Regions from separate parts of the Paenibacillus sp. EPM92 genome, predicted to be linked through region 2. Evidence: a T-box and tRNA genes for the amino acid it is inferred to sense, from the RefSeq annotation. Region 2 holds a T-box; the other holds one or more tRNA genes.

Region 1 (10,658 bases), on a different contig from region 2:
GCTTTAACTAACAAATACTCCGATAGTAAGGAACAAGATAAACGGATGGAGAAGATGGCGAGGAATATGAGAGACTAGTTCAATGTGCTGGAAATCGGAGGGAATGTAAAAAAAAGCATCCGCCAACCAAGTTGGCGCGATGCTTGATGAGGCGGGCTACTGCTTGTTCTTATCTTCAGTTCTTCTCGCAAACCAGGTGGCCAGCATCGAACCCGACAAGTTGTGCCACACGCTGAACAAGGCGCTAGGCACAGCTGCCAGCGGGCTGAAATGTGCGGCAGCCAAAGCAGCTCCCAGACCCGAGTTCTGCATCCCTGTTTCCAGAGTAACTGCCTTACGCTTGGCCAAATCCATGCCGAACAGCTTGGCAAAGAAATAACCGAGCAGGTAGCCAAGCAAATTGTGGAGGATGACAGCCGCGAAAATGAGCAGTCCGTTGGACATGATTTTCGGCTGGTTCAAGCCTACGACGATGGCGACAATGAGCACGATCGCAATCGTGGAAATGAGCGGCAGCGCTTTGACGCTGGCTTCGGCTTGCTTGCGGAATATAGCTTTCGCAATAATGCCCAGCACGATCGGTAAAATGACGACCTGCAAGATGTCCATAAATAAAGACTTCGCATTAATATCCATCCATTTGCCGGCCAAAAGCGAGATCAAGGCGGGAGTGGCAAATGGCGCGATGATCGTAGAAACCGAAGCGATCGATACGCCAAGCGCTACATCGCCCTTGGCAACGTCATGACGTTGGAGGCGGTACCGCTCGGGCAGCAGCCGACCAAGATGACGCCAACCGCAATTTCCGGAGGAAGGTTCAAGCCGATGGCCAACAAATAGGCGATGGAAGGCATGATCAGGTAGTGTCCGATGACACCGATGGCGACATCCTTAGGCCGGCGAAACACTTCGCGAAAGTCGGCAGCGGAAAGCGTGAGCCCCATACCGAACATGACGATGCCGAGAAGCGGTGAAATCAAGGATTTGTAGCCGGTGAACAGATGTGGAGCAAAGAATCCTAGACATGCAAACAAGATAACCCAAAGCGAAAACGTTTTACCTACAAAATTGCTGACTTTTTCTACTGCGTTCATGCTGTTCTCTCTCCTATTTATTCATGCTGTTAACAAATAGTCATTTTACTACGGTAAGATTCAAATGACAATGAAATAAATAGGCCCGCACGGGTGGTGTGGGCTTATATTACAATGTATGTCCAGCAAGGGGCGACGCGGGCAGACAGATGACGTTCTTATCTGGAGAGGCCTTCGGAACATGCGACTTGATCCCTTATTGAGTTCAATATTTATCGTACCTTCCATGACAATCTCCATTAATGCCCAAAATAATTCAGACAAGGAACGTTTCAGAGCTGGTCTATAATTAATTTAAATACATTTACATATATTCGGCCCCCAAATAGCCCCCAGCTTGTCCAAATAAAGAATGAATGAAGTTCGATAAAAAGCAAAAAACCCTTGCTACACAAGGGTTTTTCCGTATGACCTGTAGTGGGCTCGAACCACTGACCCCCACCCTGTCAAGATGGTGCTCTCCCAGCTGAGCTAACAAGTCATGGATAAAGTTATTTCCTTTTTCTTTCGTGTCTCTCAAGGGGACGATTATTATATTATCAAGATCTTAATATTTTGTCAACACGTCATCCCCATTTTTTTAGAACGTTTAGGATTAGGCCTCGATTAAAGCATATGGCTTACAGGTCTCCTGTCGTATTTTCTCAAAGAGCGGTATGTTATAATATGAACGAGGAGTATGGCCAACGAAAGAGGGGACAATCATGAAGGATTTGCCATGGATGATGCAGTCGCAGTTCGGCGGCGGAGATACTGCGGCAATCGAGAACGAAAGCTTGGACTGGGGAGAGCACGAGTACGGAACTCATCGTTACCATGTGCGCCGTTTGGTGGAGGACTCCATCAGTCTGCTGGCGAAGCCCGAGAAAGCGGTAGTGCTTGGAGCGGGGAATCACGGTGATGTGGATTTGCCGGGGCTGGCGGTGCATTTTCAACAAGTGACCGTGCTCGATACGGAAGATAATATGCTGGAGGAATGGCTGGACAAGACGGGGGGATTGGCACAGAGCCGGCTTCGATCATTGACGCGAGTCGATTATACGTGCCTGGATCAAATTTCGTTCTATGAAAAATTTGAGGAACTGCTGCTGAATGAGTCGTCGGCCGCGGACATCGCCGGATTTTTGCGCGATGCCAGCTTCCAGGTTAACCGCCACGAGGTCGTGCCGCACCTCAAGAAATCGTTCTCGTTTGTCATGTCTTCGGGTGTACATACGCCGTTGTTTTATCCGGATGCGCTGCTGCAGTTCCATGGTTACATGGACCGGTACAACGAAGCGGATATTCGCTCCATCTTAGAAGCGCTTGCCTACTTGCGAAACTCATTGATCACAGGGTACAACAGGCTGCTGCTGTCGTTGGTGAAGCCGGATGGACGGGTGGCGATGTGGACCGATATGATTGTTCTGGATGAGGAGCGGAAGTGGATCGCGGACGAATTGTACGAGGATAGGACGGACGAGGAACGGACGCGCTTCCTGTTCGAGGCGTTTGGCAAGTACGGGCTGGAAGCCGCTGTGTTGGGGCTCAAGGAGCTTCATGACAAACTAAAACCCGACCAGCTGCTGTTTCGCAGTTGGATCGGGCACGCGGATTCGGGGAAACGGTATTTGACAGTCGGTTTATCCGGTAAAGCACGCTAAAAATGCTCAAATTCCGCCGTTTCCTCCGGAGTCAGGAAACTGCAGCCAGGTACGTTAGGGGTTCGGCGGAGCTTGATTGCAAGCTGATTTAACATCCTGGTTAACGCCGATGTGTCGGTGTCGTCCAAGGAAAATTGGATGCAGTACTCATAATGGCCGGGCTCCGGCAAAATGGAGCGCACGATCGGGCCGTACGGCCGGTATTCATGGCCCAGACACATAAACCGGAGTTCGGTCAGCAGACCGGGCTTATCCGGTAAGGGCGCCTGAGTAAAGAAGCGTGCGCCTCCTGCGCTTAAATCGACAAGCGCGGCTTTATATAGCTTGGTTTCCGGATCTAAATCGCCCATTCCGAAGATTTTCACATCGGCGCCGAGCGGAACTGTAAACGTTAGGCGAAAGAAATTTCGCTTGTTATTCGTGCTCATAAGCAGACATTCCTTTGCAAATAAAAATATAGTTACTATCGACTCCTCTAGTATATCGTAGCGTGCTTGTCCATGAATATCCGTCTTAAGCAGTAAAAAGCCGCTCTAATAGAGCGGCAATTCGATACATTGATTCACATGCTTCTTATGCAAAACGGCGTTGTTTCCGATAATTTCAATTCGATCGATTTGATTAAAGTCCGAGGTGCCGGCAGCCGAGGAATGGGATGAATTGCGCTCCAATATGTTGATCAGTTGCGGTATCGCTTTTTGATCGCTGGAAATAAAGCTAACCGGAATTTTTTGGTTCATAAATAACAATTCCGTATTCATAACTTCAAATTCCTCCTTCCTTCTATCGGGTAACTTATTATACCACTTTGCTTCGTTATTTTCGATAAATACTTTGTTACATGGCTTGACAGGATGAGCGATGAATAGACAAAGCTTCGACACAATGAATGGGATTCAGGATAAATGTCTTGGGTCTTTCGGAGGGGATATGCCAAATGAAAAAATTATACAGCCAGATGAGTAGAGAAGAACTGCTGGAAGAAATCCGCTGGATTCAATCTGAAAAGGAGAACGCCGAATTCCCCAGTCAACGTGCGGTTGCCGAACGTAAGCTGTATACGGCACAGGCGTACCTGTTGAATCCGGCTGACTTTCCGCCTGGTTTATACAAGGTCGAGGGGATCCAGCTGCCTTTTGAAGTGGCGTATGTCAACGGAATTATGGCTTGGGGCAAACTGGATAACGATCCGGAGGCAAGTTTTCCGATTTCAATGCTTACACGGTTTTAACTACGGTCTGCCGATTTATTCACGGCTTTCGTTCGCATAGAAAGATACGTCGCGTCTCATCCTAGTGAAGAGGTGATGCGTATGAACCGGGCGTTATGGACGTCCATTGTAGGGGTTGGAGCGGCGCAGCTGTTGAAAATACCTGCGCATTTGCAGGAACGCAGGAGCTGGTCTTGGTCGGATTTGTTTCGGACGGGAGGCATGCCAAGCTCACATGCGGCAGGGGTCGTATCACTTGCCAGCTATCTCGGATTGAAGAAGGGCTTTAGCAGCGATTCGTTCGCTCTGGCAACCCTGCTGAGCTTGATTGTGATGTTCGATGCGATGGGCATTCGCCGCCAGGCCGGCCTGATCGCAATGGAAGTGAACGAGCTCGAAGATACGGTATTCAAGCTGACGCAAGAACACCCCCATCATGCCCACCGAAGACGTGATGCCGAATTGGAAGAGCGCCTCGGTCATATGCCTGCGGAAGTGCTGGGGGGTGCTGTATTGGGAGCCGTTATCGGTTTTCTTAGTTATGTAAGCGAGCCTAGCCGAAATCCCTTCACGGCAGGGCTGGCGTTCACACGGAAATGGTGGTCAGCTCTACGTTAGCTTGGGGGTTTCGCGGCTCATCCGTTTCCGCGGTCGGCAGCGTAATGGTAAACTTTGTTCCCGTCCCGATCAAACTCTCAACCTCAATCGTACCGTCATGATCCTGTACAATTTTATGACAGATGGAAAGCCCGAGGCCCGTGCCTGAATCTTTGGTGGTATAGAACGGAATGAATATTTTGTCCAGCTCGGCCTCGGGGATCCCTTTGCCAGTATCGGCAATTTCGATGACTGCGTAATTTTGCTGCTTATACAGCCGAATAAAGATGTCTCCCTGATCCACCATGGCTTCGAGCGCGTTCTTCATTAAGTTGAGCAGCAGCTGCAGCATTTTGTCCTGATCCATTAGCATGCGAATATCCATTGGATCATATTCGAAGTGAATCTGATGTCCCAACCTGGTCGTTTCCGAGTCGAGCAGCGAGATGACCCGCTCGATGCAGCTTCGGATCGATTGTACGCGGTATTGGGTAACATGGGGCTTGGAAAATTGCAAAAACTCCGCCGTCAGCATGCTCATCCGGGTTATTTCGTCCATAATTAAATCGTACCACGGCTCCACGTTGTAATTCCCCGCTTTGGATAACTGCAAGAAGCCTTTGATCGTCGTCAGAGGATTGCGAATTTCGTGCGCCATCCCGGACGCTAACTCGCCCACTACGCGCAGCTTCTCGCTTCGCAGCATATGCTCCTCGCGCTTTAGCCAGCTTTCCCGTTTCATCATATAGAGATGATGTTCAGCGAAGGACATCAAATCGTCCTTATTCAAGCCGTCTTGCGGATAGCAGGCCATCCCGAAGTTAATTTCGATACCGGTCAATTTCGGAAATTCCGAAGCGAGCAATTGTGTAATCGTATTGATCGTTTGGCGGGTATTGGTATATTCCATCACGATCGCGAATTCATCGCCGCCGTAACGGCTGATTAATGAACTTTCGGGGAACATGATGCGCAGCAGCTGGGCCGCTTCCTTCAAAATGTCGTTGACTCCTTGAAATCCGTTCGTCGTATTGAGTGACTTCAAGTCTTTACAGTCGGCAAGCACAAGAACGATCGGTTTCTTCTGTTTAACGATCATTTCCATTTGATGGTGAAATTCCTGGAAATTATAAAGGCCAGTCAACGGGTCATGCGTGCTGAGATGTTTCTTCTCGTAGGCCAGCAGCTGCTTCTGCAGCTCCATTTCCTTAATGAGCCTTCCGAATATATAAGCCAAAATGAGACAGCTGACCGCTTGAAAAGCGATATCCGTCAAATGGGCAGCAATGAGCGGTCGGTAGGTTAACGAGACGATTACGTAAGCTCCCATCAAGGCGACGTTGAAGAGAAGCGCTGTCGAAAATTTCGAGACCCGATAATACATCTGGCTCATGTGCAGCAAGTAAAGCGGAAGACACCAGCTTGTCGCGCTGATGGCATGTAGAGCGACCAATAACAATAACTGAATGGAAGTGTTTCCGTAATAAGGACGTTTTATGAAGAAGGTCAGCATGTACAGCAGCGTTACCAGGATTAGCAGTGGGATGCTTGCCGTTAGCCCGTAGCCGATCGACCAAGTGCATACAAGAATCGAGTAAATCAGGAAGATCGCATTACCTTTCATTGCGGTACTCCAACTCCCAAATTTTCGCAGATTTTGTTCGTATTAATTGAAATTCTGTATAATTCGATGAAATCCTTCTAAGCGCTGTCAAAATTCAAGTAAAAAAATGACAAGCCGAGAAAAATTCGGCTTGTCGCGGTTGTCCAGTAGTTAGAAGCCGGGCAAGTTGTCCAGGTTGTTGGTCGGGTCTCCGTCAGCGTTCGAACGCAGATGCTCGTCTCCGTCGCGGCCCCGGAAAACGTTGACGCCCGAGATTTGCCCGTTCTTGGCCATGTACTGGGCTTCCTCGTAATCGACGACCTGGCCCGAGGACAATTTCATTTCTACGATATCGCCGTCGCCGTTCTTGCGAACAGCTACGACGTGTTGAGTGGGTTCTTCCATCTATATCGCCTCCTTATGACTAGGATGCTTCAACCAGAGGGAAATTATGCCGAAAAAGGGGAGGACATGCCCGGAGCGAAGCAAACCGATACGCTGGCGCGGTTCGTTTATCGCTTAGAACGTATAACGCTTGAACGGTTCGATAAATCTCATATGTCCCGTTTTCCCTATATAATCTGGCATTTGATCGGAATAATGCATCAGCCAGGTTTTCTGCTGCAAGTCGACCGGCAGCGTGAGCAGCTCCTCCAAACTGGCGTGGACGTGACCCGGCGAATGCAGCTGGCAGTCATGCAGAAAATGATCGCAACCCTTGATGTGCAAGCTCATCAGCAGCTCAAGGTCGAACCTGGCGTCCGCGCTGTAGAACAGACGATCGTTCAGAAGCAGCGAATAGCTTTTCTTCCCGCGAATATGATCGGTCGGAAGCAGCCGGACGGTCAAGTCCGGACGAATGGAGATCGGCGTGTTCTCGGCAAGCGGAATGACATCGAAATAATCGTTCAAGCTCGAAATGCCCTCGTCTTTGTTCTCAAGACCTCCGCGGAGGGAGTGATCCCACAACATATGCTCGATAGAGAAGGGGACGAGAAGCTTGATTCGCCGCTTGAACGTATACAAGCATTGAAAAGCGAGTTCTTCGAGGCCGCCGACATGATCGGCATGGATATGCGTGATCAGGACCGCATCGATTTGATCGAGCGAGATGCCAAGCTCAAACAAGGCTCTTGGTGCGGTGTAGCCGCAATCGATCAATAACGTGAAGTCGTTCAAATAAATCAGCGCATTATTATTATAGAATGTTTTGGCAAACGCGCTTCCTGTGCCTATCATTTGCAGTTGCAGGCTCAATGACGTTCCTCCGCTCAGCTTTTGGCGTTGCAGCCGATATTTTCTATAATCTATCACGCTTTTCAATACGGATTCAAGATAGTTTCGTCACATTTTGCTTAAATTTAACGGTTTGGCTGTCGGTTCTTGACTATTAATAAATTTGGCACAATCTCCGCAACTCTTGCCGGTCTGTAGAGTATAACTTAGCAAATGCACAATAACGATGGAGGTTACTTGCAATGAAGGTACCGCGATTACTGACGATGGTGCTCTCGCTTTCTTTGTTCGGTACGGCAGGAGCTTTCGCCAGTTCCATGTGGGGAGATTTTGAAGGGTATTCGAAAGTGAGATTGATGGTAAATGACAAGGAGAGGTCGTTTGGTTCGGACGAGACACCCTCTTTTTTAATGAAAGGAAGCGCCGTCGTTCCTGCCCGGATCTTGTCTGACACGCTTCAATCGATTGTGAAATGGGATAACGGCAGCCGTACCGTCTCGGTTTACAAGCCCAATGTACATATGTTTGTCGCCAAGAAGGTGGAAGACGATTATTCCATCAAGCAGCCTTTCGGCGGCGTGAAGAAAGGCGATCGCCTTGATTTTGCGGTTTTTTCACAAATTGACAACCTGGATACGTCCATTTACTCCTTCCGCATTTCCATCGTATCGCCGGGCGGCGAACAGGTGAAGGCGCGCGAAGAAGTGGTGGACGGACAGAAGAGCAGCTTTTGGTACACGTGGCCGTTTAACGTGACGTTCACTGAAGCCGGCCAGTATACCGTTCGATTCTCGATCAAACCGAATGCGGACAGCGACTACGTGGTCGTCTCCGAGAAAGCGATTCTATCCGAATAAATATGGCGGTTTTGGACATGCCTTGTTCATTGACTTGGGATCCGAATGCGTGGTACGATACGTGGGAGCAATCAATACAATGAAGAAATGAGGTCTTCCCATGAGCGATCACATTCATGACGCTTCCTGCGACCATGATCACGAGGATGAGATTTTTATCGTGACGGACCAAGACGGTGTCGAACATGAGATGGTAATGGTGTACACCTTTGAAGCCAAAGAACAGGCTTATGCGGTACTTCTCGATCGCAATGATATGGAAGCCGACGGTGTTATATTCCGAATTGAAGAAGAGAACGGCGAGGCGTTCCTTGCCAGTATCGAAGACGAAGAGGAATGGGATCGCGTTGTTGCGATTTACAACGAGATCGTTGAAGAGCAAGAATAATAAATCTTGAACGAAAAACCCTTCTTGTCAGCAAGAAGGGTTTTTCGTTCGGTCCATCATTTGCGAGGGTTGAAGTACATCGTACGTCCGTTAAACAATTGCAGTTCGGCTTTCCACAGCTTGCCCAAGTATTTGCTGAATTCATTGCCCTTGGATTTGTCACCGTGGGTGCAGCCATCCGGCAGCACCATCTGTACGAAGTGTCGTTCGGCATCGCCGTTTTTCTCGGTTCCGACGCCCATCACGATATATTTGTAGAGGGGGTTGGTCCCTTTCAAAAAAAACCATTTGCCTTCGGCTTCCGGTTTTGATTCGATCGTATACGGAAATCCGGCATCGTCGTACTCCCAGCCGAGCTGTTTGCCGGTCAGTGCAAGCTGCTCCCGGTAATGCTCCAGCTGCTGCTTGAGCTCATCCAGAGTTAACGAGGAAATGGACGAGCCTTCCACGAATTTGATATATGCGCTTTGCGCCATGACCCATGCACCTGCCTACTTAATGAACTGGAACGATTTGACTTTTGTCATGCACCATGATCATCATAGCATTAAGAAAAACCAAATACAATACTTGTGACGTGAGCGAAAGTCGCCGCGTAAACAAAGAACAGAGAGGGATTTCCCGTGGATAGGAAGAGGTTTGAAGGTTATTTGCTCGTCACGGATATGGACGGAACGCTGCTGAATGCGCAGAAGGAAATCAGTAAAGAAAACTTGGCCGCCATTGAGCGTTTCGTCGCCCAAGGCGGATTGTTTACGGTAGCGACGGGGCGTATTGTCGAACCGGCGGGTTATTTCGTCAAGCAGCTCCCGGTCAACACGCCCGCGATTTTATATAACGGAGCGGTTATCTACGATTATAGCCGGGAGGAAGCGATTTGGCAGTCCAAGCTGCCGGATGCGGGGAAAGCGGCGCTGCAGCAAGTCGTTGAGGCGTTCCCCGGCATCGGCGCGGAAATTTATGTGCAGGGGGAGCCTTACCCGTATGTGCTGCGCGAGAATGAGTGGACGGCGCGGCATCGACAAATCGAGCGGTTTCCGTACCAGCCGATCGACGATGTGACGAAGGTGCCGCCGGATTGGCTGAAAGTATTATTCGCTTGGGAGCCGGAGCGGCTCGATCAGACGAGCGAGGCGATCGTTCGGCTGACCGAAGCTGCGCAGATCGAATGGGTGCGATCCGACGACCGATATTTTGAGATGCTGGCCAGAGGGGCGACTAAAGGCCACGCATTGGAGCTGTTAACGGATAAAATAGGGATAGCGATGGAACGATGCGTGGCGATCGGCGACCATTTGAACGACTTGGAAATGATCCGCAGGGCAGGGATCGGCGTTGCGGTTGAGAACGCGCACCCGCTGCTTATTGAAGCGGCGAACCGGAAGGGGAAGCATCACCAGGAGCATGCGGTGGCCGATGTGATCGAATGGCTCGAAGCGCAGGCCGAAGCGGAAGCTCGATCGTAAGGCTGTAACCATAAAAAAACGCTTGCCGCGGATCAACCGAAGGCAAGCGTTTTTGACCTGGTCTTTAGAAAATAGCAGGGGTTTCCACGATCACTTTGACGAATTCGATGCTGCGGTCCTCGGGACCTTTAACGGGAAGACCGACCTCGATATGCTCGGTGATATAGTCGATCAAATCCTGCGAAATGACTTCCCCCGGCAGCAAGATCGGGATACCCGGCGGGTACACGTAAATGAACTCGGCGATGATCCGATCGGCCGACTCCTTGAACGGAATAAGCTCCGTATCGCCGTAGAAGGCGTCGCGGGGCGAAAGGGTCAGCTGCGGAATCTTTGGAATTTTGATCACCAGCTCGTTAGCTTGCCGGATGTTGTAATTCTCGGCCGACAAGCGGCGCAGCGCCGCAAGCAGCGTGTCGATGTTCTCCTGGGTATCGCCCGGCGTCACCAGGCACAGGATATTGTACATGTCGCTGAGCTCGACTTCGATGTTGTACTGCTCGCGCAGCCAGTTTTCGGCGTCGTAGCCGGTAATGCCCAGGTGACGGACATGAATATTGACTT
Region 2 (10,658 bases):
TTATCTTTGGACAGAGCGGTCGAGTAAACGACGACGTCTGCGCCTTTCACATTTTGCGCTTCGTGCCCGATGAACACTTGCGCTCCCTTGGCTGCGAGCTTTTCCGTAAGCTCGGCTTGCGCCAAATCAGATCCCGAAACTTGGTAGCCCATTTCCAGCATCACTTTGGCAATGGCACTCATACCATACCCGCCGATGCCGATAAAATGGATGTGCTCCGATGTATTCACGCCCGTTTCACCAGCCTTTTTCAGAATCGGATTGATGCTTGATCCAGGAACGTATATCCCCCATCAAATATAACGTACCTGAAACGACGGCCAAGTCGTCTTGTGCCGTCAACTCTTTTGTTCGTTCAAACGCCGTCTTCCAATCCGGTTCGATGATCACTTCCACCTGGTCTCGGCCGAGCTCGGCGAGCATGGTACGGGCGATCGCGGCAAGATCCGCGGCGGACGCTTTTTTATGCCAATTCGGCTCGGTCAAGATAAGGGTATCCACTATTGGTAGTATATGCCTGAAGTAGCCTGAATGATTCTTGCCCGCCAGCATCCCCATCATAAAATGCAGCTTGCGGTACTTGTAAGTGGTCGTCAGCGAAACCGCAAGCGCTTCGGCTCCTTCCGGATTGTGCGCCCCGTCGATGACGATCCGCGGGTTGTCAGACACCTTCTCCAGCCGTCCCGGCCAAGATGTCGTCTTCATCGCCCGATACAAGTCCTCGTCGTCCACGATCAGCGCGTAATACTGGCGCAGCACTTCGAGGGTCATGAGGGCTACGGCCGCGTTTTTAACCTGATGCGGGCCGTTCATCGAGATCGAGACGTTCGGAATGCGCCTGAACAATCCTTCGAAATGAAACGTCTGCTCGCCTTCGACCGAAGCAACCGTCTCCAGGTGAAACTCGCGACCCAGCAAATAAACTTTGCTCTTCTTCTCGGCAGCCTTGTCTTCGATCGCCTGCAGCGCTTCCGGCTGCTCGACGGCGCTGATGACCGGAACTCCGGCCTTGATAATCCCGGCCTTCTCGGCGGCGATCGAGGCGAGCGAGTCCCCGAGGTAGTCCATATGATCGTGCCCGATGTTCGTAATGACGGATACGAGCGGCGATACGATATTCGTCGAATCAAGCCGGCCTCCAAGACCCGTCTCCCAAACAACGAAGTCCGGGTACGCGGTCCGGGCAAAATATTCGATCGCGATGACGGTCGATATTTCGAACATGGAAGGCTGCCCGTATTCGGCGGCGACTTCATCGATCAGCGGTTTAATTTTGTTAACGACCTGCAGCAAATCCTCGTCGCTGATGTTTTCCCCGTTCAATCGAATCCGCTCATGGAACGTTTCGATGTAGGGGGACGTGAACGTCCCCACATCATAGCCGGCTTGCCGGATCGTTTCGGTCAAATACGCGCAGACCGAGCCTTTGCCGTTCGTGCCCGCCACATGAATGAACTTCAAGCGGCGGTGCGGATAATCGAGCAGCTCCATCAGCTTCTCCATACGCTCCAGCCCAAGCTTGATACCCGTCATCGGAATGAAACGGACGATCCAGTCGATCGCTTCCCTCGCGGTGCGGAAGGAACCCTGGATCGGAGCGTTAGCGTCCTTCGTCATCTTACGTTCATCCTTTCAGTTCCGCGATACGAGCCGTCACTTTATCCCGCTTGCCGGAGTAATCGGCCAGCTTCGCTTTTTCTTCTTCAATCACTTTGGCCGGCGCTTTGGCGACAAAGCCTTCGTTCGCAAGTTTTTTCTCAATGCGCTCAACTTCGGCGTGGAGCGTCTGAAGCTCTTTCTCCAGGCGGCTTATTTCCTGGGCAATGTCGATTAATCCGGCCAAAGGCAAGAACAATTCCGCGCCTGTGACGATTCCTGTCATCGCTTTATCCGGCGCGCCCAGCGTGCTGTCGATCGTCAAGACCGACGTATTGCTGAACCGGCGGAGGTACTCTTCGTTTCGCTTCAAAATATGTTCCGTCTCGGCGCCGGTCGGCTTCACTTGCAGCTCGATCTTCTTGCTCATCGGCACGTTCACTTCCGCCCGGATGTTGCGCACCGTCCGGATAATGTCCATCAACAGCTCCATCTCGCGCACCGCATCCGGCGCTTCGAACTTCGCTTCGAACGTCGGCCATGCGGCAAGCGTGATCGTATCGCCTTCATGCGGCAAGTGCTGCCAAATTTCCTCGCTGATGAACGGCATGAACGGATGCAGAAGGCGCTGGGTCCGGTCCAGCACGTAAGCGAGGACAGACTTCGTCGTCTTTTTCGCCGTTTCGTCGTTCCCGTATAAAGACAGCTTGCTGAATTCAATATACCAGTCGCACAAATCGTCCCAGATGAAATTGTACAGCAGCCTGCCCGTTTCGCCGAATTCGTACGCATCGATCAGTCGGGTTACCTCGCGTACCGTCTCATTCAGACGATGCAGGATCCAACGGTCCGCCGTTCCGAGTTGGCCGGTCAAATCGATATCTTCGTATTTGAAATCCCCGAGGTTCATGAGCGCGAAACGCGAAGCGTTCCAAATCTTGTTCGCGAAGTTTCTGGCCTGCTCGACCTTCTCCCAACGGAAGCGAAGATCTTGCCCCGGTGTAGAGCCCGTCGACAGCATGAAGCGCATCGCGTCGGCGCCGTATTTCTCAATGACGTCGAACGGATCGACGCCGTTGCCGAGCGATTTGGACATTTTACGCCCTTCGGCGTCGCGCACAAGTCCGTGAATAAGCACGTCCTTGAACGGAATGCGATCCGTAAATTCAAGACCGCTGAAAATCATCCGCGCCACCCAGAAGTAAATAATATCGTAGCCCGTCACCAGCAGGTCGTTCGGGTAATAACGCTTCATGTCTTCGGTCTGATCCGGCCAGCCCATCGTCGAGAACGGCCACAACGCCGAACTGAACCACGTATCGAGCACATCCTCGTCCTGCTTCATATGCGTGCCGCCGCAATGCGGACAAACCGTGACATCTTCGCGCGCGACAATCAATTCTTTACAGTCGCCGCAATACCAGGCCGGAATCCGGTGACCCCACCACAGCTGACGGGAAATACACCAGTCGCGGACATTCTCGATCCAGTGCAAATAAATTTTCTCGAAACGGTCCGGCACGTAGTTGACGCCTTGCCCGGACTTCTGCGCTTCGACGGCGCGTTCGGCCAGCGGCTTCATCTTCACGAACCACTGCGTCGACAAATACGGCTCTACGACGGCACCGCTGCGCTCGCTGTGTCCGACCTGATGCACGTGCTCCTCGATCTTGATCAGCACGCCGAGCTCCTTCATGTCCGCCACGATCTGCTTGCGGCATTCGAAACGGTCCAGCCCTTGATATTTGCCCGCGTTCTCATTCATCTTGCCGGACTCGTCCATCACGAGCACCTGCGGCAAGCTGTGGCGGTTGCCCACCTCGAAGTCGTTCGGATCGTGCGCCGGCGTAATTTTTACGGCGCCGCTTCCGAACTCTTTCTCGACGTACTCGTCGCCGACGATCGGAATTTCGCGGCCGATAATCGGCAAGACAAGCGTCTTGCCGATCAAGTGCCGATAGCGCTCATCCTCCGGATGCACCGCTACCGCCGTATCGCCGAGCATCGTCTCCGGGCGAGTCGTCGCGACGACGATGAATTCTCCGCTGTCTTTGACCGGATATTTCAGGTGGTACAACGCGCCTTGAACTTCCTTATATTCGACTTCGATGTCCGACAGCGCCGTACGGGCCGCCGGATCCCAGTTGATAATATATTTGCCGCGGTAGATTAAACCTTTCTCATAGAGACGGACGAATACTTCGCGAACCGCCTTGGAAAGCCCTTCGTCCAAAGTAAACCGTTCCCTGGAGTAATCGAGCGACAGGCCCATTTTGGCCCATTGTTCACGGATCGTGCCGGCATAATGCTCCTTCCACTCCCACACTTTCTCGAGAAACTTCTCGCGTCCGAGATCGTATCGGGACAGGCCTTCCTCGCGAAGCTTCTGCTCCACTCTCGTCTGCGTCGCGATTCCCGCGTGGTCGGTGCCCGGGAGCCAGAGCGCATCGTAGCCCTGCATCCGTTTGGCCCGGATGACAATGTCCTGCAGCGTGTTATCCAGCGCGTGTCCGATATGCAGCATCCCCGTCACGTTCGGCGGCGGTATGACGATGCTGTAAGGCTTGGCGTCCGGCCGTTGGCCGGCTTTGAAATACCCGCCCTGCAGCCAATAATCGTACCATTTCTTCTCACTTTCCTTCGGATCGTACGTGGTCGGCATCGACGTTTCCGGTGCCGCTGGTTTCGTTTCTTCCATAACCTTTTCTCTCCTCCAACTGGTTACTGTTCGCTGTATCGGCAAGCTTACGGCTTGAAGCCGCGATTAACGGCCACGCTTTCCTTGTCCGGCAAGGAAACGCGCCTTCGTCAAGGTTGATGCCTTCTATCAACCAAAAAAAGCCTCTCGCCCGTAAAGGACGAAGGCTTTCGCATCCGTGGTACCACCTTTATTCCGCATGAGCCTGCAGGAGCGCGGGATACCCGCATTCCATCGGGATGAAAGCCGCCCATACGGCGCTTAAACAGATAACGGCTGTGACCGGCCGAATCTAAGCCGCATGGCTTTCAATTCGGCAACTCCGGGGCGACTTCGACAGGTACGCATCCTGCGGGAAACCTCTCAGCGTGGTGCCGGTTCCGCTCTCTGAAGGGCTTGCTGCCTACTATTCCCTTTCCACGTTATTACAGCATCTTATGCGTATTATGATAAACAATCGCAACGGCAGAGTCAATACGAGGCCGTGTTTAATACCATCCACTTTCCGGGCCGCGAACCTCCATCCGATCAGTATAACCAAAAAAACGCCCGGACAAGCCTGCTTCAGGCTGTCCGGACGCATTGTTTTGGGCGCGCGCCGTTATTTCGGGATATATACGATTTGTCCGGCGGCCAGCTCGCTATCGCCGAGCCGGTTATGAAGCGCGATTTCCCGCGGACTCACATTGTATTTTTTGGCAATGGTTTCGAGCGTTTCTTCCTTCTGCACGATCACCAGCCGCAGCTTCCGGAACTCCTGCTGCCCCTGCCTGCCCGGGAGCAGGTTTTTCCACTCCACCTTCTCGTCGGCCTGGCTTTGCGCGGCTGCGGCTGCGGCTGCGGCGGCTGCGGCTGCAGCCTCTTCCGCTTCGCGCGCTTCCGACTTCGACGCCGCGTACTGAACGAGCGAAGTGAATCCGAACGGCTTGCCGCTTGCCGGTTGTGCCGGGGCCGGAGACGGCTCGACGGCGGACGAGCCCTTGATGCCGAAGCCCACTTTCACATCTTTCTTTTCCTCCGCAGGTTGCGCAGGTTGCTCATGTTGCTCAAGTTGCTCAAGTTGGGCAGACTCGGGCGCAAGCGCAGGCTCAGCAGCCGCTACGCTCTGCACGGACGCTTTCTCGGACGCCTCCGTTCGGGGTTCCTCCGGCGTCCATCCGTTCTGCCGCTCCTCTTGACGGGACGTAAACGGACTTGCAGGCTCCGCTGCGGAAGAGTGAAGAATCGATGGCTCCCGCTCCGCAACTCTTTCTGCCTGTTCTTCAGCCCATGGTTCAGCCGCAGCCTCACGCTGTGGAACCCGGGCTTCATGTACGAAGACGACCTCTTCTTCCTTCTCGCTCCAGGACCGCTCGCCTTCGGAAGAAGAGAACACTTCCAGACCGTTTAACGATAACACGCCGGTAATATTCAAGCTCCGCTCGGACAGCAGATCGACGTCGAAGTTTTCGATTTCCACCGCGATATCTTCAACGCGTTGCACACGGTTCATCGGCAGCGTAATTTCGACCGGGATCAGATGCTCCAGCGTTTGCGCCTCGCGGCCTTGTTCATCCACATAGGCGCCGGTCAAGAGCAGATTGCCGCGCAGAACGGCTTGTTCTCCTTGAGACAACACTTGAATATGCGGGACAAGCTCGACGCTCTCCAGCTCCTTAATGCCGAGCACGCCCTCACTTAAATGTACACGCTCGTAAATATCGAATCGCAATCCGTTTTGATCAGTTGCCAAGGTTAAGTCCTCCCTTTCGTATGACTTCCTTTTCCCGTAAGAAAAGTAAGATACTAGACCGCATTGTCATATAACAACCTCTACAACATGTATATGGGTTCGGGAGGAGCAGCATGACTACAAATTTTTCAACCGTTCTTGCAGTGCGCCGAAATCGGCAGGCCAAGGCGATGAAACCGCCACGGGCTCATTCGTAAAAGGATGCGGAAAAACCAGCGCTTCCCCGTGCAGCGCTTGACGGCCGATGGCATCCCGCCGCCCGCCGTACAACGCGTCTCCGATCAACGGGTGACCCAAATGACTCAGGTGCACGCGAATTTGGTGCGTCCGCCCCGTTTCGAGCGTCAACCGCACGAGCGCAGCGTCCGGATACGTTTCCAGCCGTTCATATAAGGTGACGGCTGACTCGCCTGTCGGGGAAACCCGGCGACGTGTCGGGTGATGCCGGTCGCGGCCGATCGGCGCGTCGATCCGGCCCTTCGCTTTCGCAAGCCTGCCTTGGACGAAGGCGACGTACGTGCGGCCGATGCTTTTCTCGCGCATCCGGGCGTCAAGAATCGTCTGCACCCAGTCGTACTTGGCAAACAGCACCGGACCGGTCGTGTCTTCGTCCAACCGGTGAATATGCCGCGGACGGCAGAGCTGCCCCTCGGCGGCAAGCCTGGAGGCTGCCGCTTGCAGCAGCGTCCCCTTCTCGCCTTCCGCTGTCGGGTGTACCTTCATCCCGGCAGGCTTATCCGCCACGAAGCAAAAATCGTCTTCATACAAGAACTCGATATCCGTCCACTCGTCCGCTTGAACGTTCGGCTCCTCGGGAAATAACCGCAGCCGCAGCCGGCTGCCCTGCCACAGCAAGCCGCCGTTATGCAGCAAGGTGCGGCTCCACTTCTCACCTATCAAAGCCGAAGCGAGCTGCCTCGCCTGCTCCCTGCCCTGGATATCGCCGGCCGCACGCCATTCGAGCCATTCTCCTTGTCTGCGCAATCCGCTCATGCCGAGTCCTCCCCGCCGCGGACTCTTCGCGGTTTGCTCCTGCGCCGCTGTTCCAGGAAGGCGTAACCGACGATAAGTGCAAGCAGCAGCCCGAATATGCCGAATACGAGCAGCATGTCCAGCGTGATTCCGTAAAAACTGTATTTTTTTAACACATGTGCAGCTCCCGTCCTCGATAAATAGATACCGAAGCTTATTTTACCAAACCGGTTCCCATTATCAAAGCGGTTACACTGCCAATTGTGCCTTCATCTAACTCTAGCAATTGCTGTTAAATGCAGCCTTGATATGATAGAATATTGTAGATTCATAGATAGAATACGGCATTAAGCCTGTTATTAGGAGAGGAATATATTGAAAGGCAGCTTGCAAGCGATCCAACAGTGGAGTTTGATGAAAAGAACGTTGTTTTATATCGCGCTGCTCACTTTTTTGACCTCCAGCTTTTTGTTCCTGACACCGCCTGGCGGAAAAGTGCGCGAATGGATGGCACAGACCGTCATTACGACGCAGCACCGCAGTTGGGCCTGGATTTTCGTGGGCGCGGAACGACGCGATTTGCTAGTGAAGAAGATGCAGGACGATATCGAATTGGCGTCCTTGGAGAAGCAAAATCTGGGGCTCGTCTCCGTTCGCAAAAAAAGCGGGAAAGCGCGTTCCATCGATGAATTGATCAAAGTCGAAGATATTTCCGGCCCGCTCTGGAAAGGTAAAAAAATGTATGTCTACGATCCGACGACGATCAAGATCATGACCCCGAACAAGCCCGGCGAAGGCGAACGAATCACGTCCATGGTTAACCGTACGGGCGCTGTGGCCGGCTTAAACGGCGGCGCCTTCGACGATCCGGAAGGCTTGGGCAACGGTTTTGCCGCACTCGGCATGATCATCTCCGGCGGAGACATCATCTTTACCGATCAGGACGGCTCGATCCCGCAGCACATCGTCGGCTTTACGAAGGAAGGCCATCTGGTCGTCGGGAAATACGACGCCTTCGAATTGCGCGATATGGGCGTATCCGAAGCGGTTTCGTTCTATCCGCGGCTGATCGCTAACGGCAAGCCGATGATCACGAGCGGCGACGGCGGCTGGGGCCGCGCGCCGCGTACCGCCGTCGGGCAGCGTGCCGACGGAACGGTTATCTTCGTCGTTATAGACGGACGTCAAAAGCACAGCGTCGGCGCCACCTTGAAGGAAGTGCAGGATTTGCTGCTGGCGGAAGGCGCCGTTATCGCAGGCAATCTGGACGGAGGGGCCTCCTCAGAGCTTGTAGTCGACGGTCAGCTCGTCACGAAGCCTTCCAGCCGTTACGGCGAACGCCGGCTTCCTTCAGCGTTCCTCGTCTACGACGATCCCGATTCGGTGCAAGCGACGCGCGTCTGGGACGGCATCGACAAGATTGATGCGGGCGGGTCGCACGACCATCCCGACTTCTTGCGCGAGCAGGCGGAGAAGCGGGCGAAGGGCCAGACGACGACCCCCAAACCGGCGACGGAAACGAAGCCGCCTGCGCCTGCGCCGAAGACGGAACCGGCCAAGCCCGATACGAGCGGCAAAGCCCCGGCGAGCAGCGGGACGTCCGGCGAGGCAAAGCCGGGGACGGCGCCAAGCGGCAAGGAGCCGGCAGCTGGCGGCGGCGGTACCGGCTCGGCCGGAAACGGCTCTGGCACGGGCGCTGCGGGCTCTGGCGGCGAGCCGGCGAAGCCCGCAGGCACGCAGGGCCAGACGGGTACGGAGCCCGGCGGGAGCGGTACGGCGCCTAAGCCCGCAGGCGCCGGCGCTGCCCCGTCAACGGACTCGACGCCCGCGCCTTCGGCGGCTAAGCCAATCACGCCCGACGGCGGCGGGACAGCGACCAAGCCGGTGGAAGCCGGCGACGCCGCAACAACGCCGGCAGCGACGCCTGCACCGGCAGCAACGGCTGCAGAGCCTATTAAGACGCCATAAAGTACGATACATAACAGCAAAGCAAAGCCCATCCGGACCTGCGCCGGATGGGCTTTCGTTTGTTCGAACCTATAGCTGCGAAGCCCGGGCGGGAGCCGGGAAGCTCGCTCCGGCCTCTTGCGCTTTCCCCACTCAAGGACTTCAGCGCCTCCTGGTTCCGTTAACCGCGAGTCTCCGCTTTGCGACTATAACCGCTTCAAAGCCTCGCGCTGCGCTTCGATCGTCGCTTCAATATCTTCCTCGCTGTGAGCGGTCGAAACGAACATGCCCTCGAACTGCGACGGCGGAAGACTGACGCCTAAATCGAGCATCGCGGCAAAATAACGGTTGAACCGCTGCAAGTCGGATCGTTTGGCCGTCTCGTAGTCGGTCACCGGTTGGTCCGTGAAGAACGGACATACCATCGAGCCTACCCGGTTGATGGTCAGCGGCACGCCAAGCTCGCGCGCATTCGCGGCGAAGCCTTCCTCCAGCCGTGCGGAACGGCGCTCGAGCTGTTCGTACACGCCCGGCTCGCCCAGCAGCTTCAGCGTCGTATAACCCGCCGCCATCGCCAGCGGATTGCCCGACAGCGTGCCTGCCTGATAAATCGGCCCTGCCGGAGCGATCTGCTCCATAATCTCCCGCTTGCCCCCGTAAGCGCCAACCGGTAGTCCGCCGCCGATCACCTTGCCCAAACAGGTCAAATCCGGCGTTATGCCGAACAGCCCTTGAGCGCTGTTCAAGCCGACGCGGAAGCCCGTCATCACTTCATCGAAAATAAGCAGGCTGCCCTTCGCCTTTGTGACCTCACGCAGCCCTTCCAAGAAGCCCGGTGCAGGCGGCACGACCCCCATATTACCGGCAATCGGCTCAACGATCACCGCGGCGATCTCGTCCCCGAATCGCTCGAACGCCAACCGGACGGCCTCCAGGTTGTTGTACGGCAGCGTAATCGTATTCGCGGCAATGCTCTCCGGTACGCCCGGACTATCGGGTAAACCAAGCGTCGCAACGCCGGAGCCCGCCTTGATCAAGAGCGAATCGGCATGGCCGTGATAACAGCCTTCGAATTTCACGATCTTGCTGCGCCCGGTATAACCGCGCGCAAGCCGCAGCGCGCTCATCGTGGCTTCGGTACCGGAGCTGACCATGCGCACCAGGTCAATGGACGGGATACGCGCCGCCACCAGCTTGGCCATTTCCGTTTCCAGCTCGGTCGGCGCGCCGAAGCTCGTGCCGAGCTCCGCCGCCCGTTTAATCGCTTCGACGACTTCGGGCTTCGCATGACCGAGAATGAGCGGTCCCCAAGAGCCGATATAATCGATAAATTCGTTATCGTCGATATCGGTAACGCGGGAGCCGGCCCCTTTTTTCATGAAGAGGGGGGTCAATCCAACTGATTTAAATGCGCGGACGGGGCTGTTGACTCCGCCGGGGATAACTTGTTTCGCTTCCTCAAAAGCTGTCGCGGAGCGCGCTGCGAAGCGTTGTTGCGGTTCGTTCATTCCATCCACACCTTTACTAGAATATGCTTGAAAACGAAGAAAAACCGAGCCGGGATTTTCAAGAAAAGCAAATTCTCGCGCTCGCAGGGAACGATATCCTATTGGATTTGGCCAAACTTCGCGGATAAGCCCGGTACTCACACCGGGCTTTTTTCTTTAAGCAGCCGGGAAAGCTCCAGCGCCGATTCTTTGCCCTGCTTCACGC

The links. A T-box is a leader RNA that pairs with one kind of tRNA and senses whether it is charged. The one in region 2 lies ahead of JMF85_RS10840 (valine--tRNA ligase), so its partner is inferred to be a tRNA-Val.
Region 1: it encodes a tRNA-Val, which carries the amino acid that the T-box ahead of JMF85_RS10840 (valine--tRNA ligase) is inferred to sense. The anticodon was not compared.

What each region holds. Positions count from the first base shown of each region.
Region 1 covers NZ_BCPS01000066.1:76,477-87,134, forward strand. The annotation lists partial or broken gene JMF85_RS14255 (bile acid:sodium symporter family protein) at 157-1,094, opposite strand; tRNA gene JMF85_RS14260 (tRNA-Val) at 1,503-1,575, opposite strand; gene JMF85_RS14265 (hypothetical protein) at 1,799-2,737, shown strand; gene JMF85_RS14270 (PilZ domain-containing protein) at 2,734-3,165, opposite strand; gene JMF85_RS14275 (hypothetical protein) at 3,271-3,498, opposite strand; gene JMF85_RS14280 (DUF1811 family protein) at 3,675-3,968, shown strand; gene JMF85_RS14285 (divergent PAP2 family protein) at 4,050-4,565, shown strand; gene JMF85_RS14290 (ATP-binding protein) at 4,534-6,168, opposite strand; gene JMF85_RS14295 (DUF3892 domain-containing protein) at 6,319-6,552, opposite strand; gene JMF85_RS14300 (MBL fold metallo-hydrolase) at 6,667-7,404, opposite strand; gene JMF85_RS14305 (stalk domain-containing protein) at 7,626-8,240, shown strand; gene JMF85_RS14310 (DUF1292 domain-containing protein) at 8,341-8,628, shown strand; gene JMF85_RS14315 (DUF1885 family protein) at 8,685-9,104, opposite strand; gene JMF85_RS14320 (Cof-type HAD-IIB family hydrolase) at 9,252-10,094, shown strand; gene JMF85_RS14325 (aminotransferase class I/II-fold pyridoxal phosphate-dependent enzyme) at 10,159-10,658, opposite strand, start outside.
Region 2 covers NZ_BCPS01000054.1:124,070-134,727, reverse strand. The annotation lists gene murC (UDP-N-acetylmuramate--L-alanine ligase) at 1-230, opposite strand, end outside; gene JMF85_RS10845 (bifunctional folylpolyglutamate synthase/dihydrofolate synthase) at 238-1,617, opposite strand; gene JMF85_RS10840 (valine--tRNA ligase) at 1,625-4,294, opposite strand; T-box leader at 4,448-4,723, opposite strand; gene JMF85_RS10835 (LysM peptidoglycan-binding domain-containing protein) at 4,896-6,026, opposite strand; gene JMF85_RS10830 (RluA family pseudouridine synthase) at 6,144-7,019, opposite strand; gene JMF85_RS10825 (hypothetical protein) at 7,016-7,174, opposite strand; gene JMF85_RS10820 (phosphodiester glycosidase family protein) at 7,374-8,966, shown strand; gene hemL (glutamate-1-semialdehyde 2,1-aminomutase) at 9,152-10,453, opposite strand; gene hemG (protoporphyrinogen oxidase) at 10,591-10,658, opposite strand, start outside.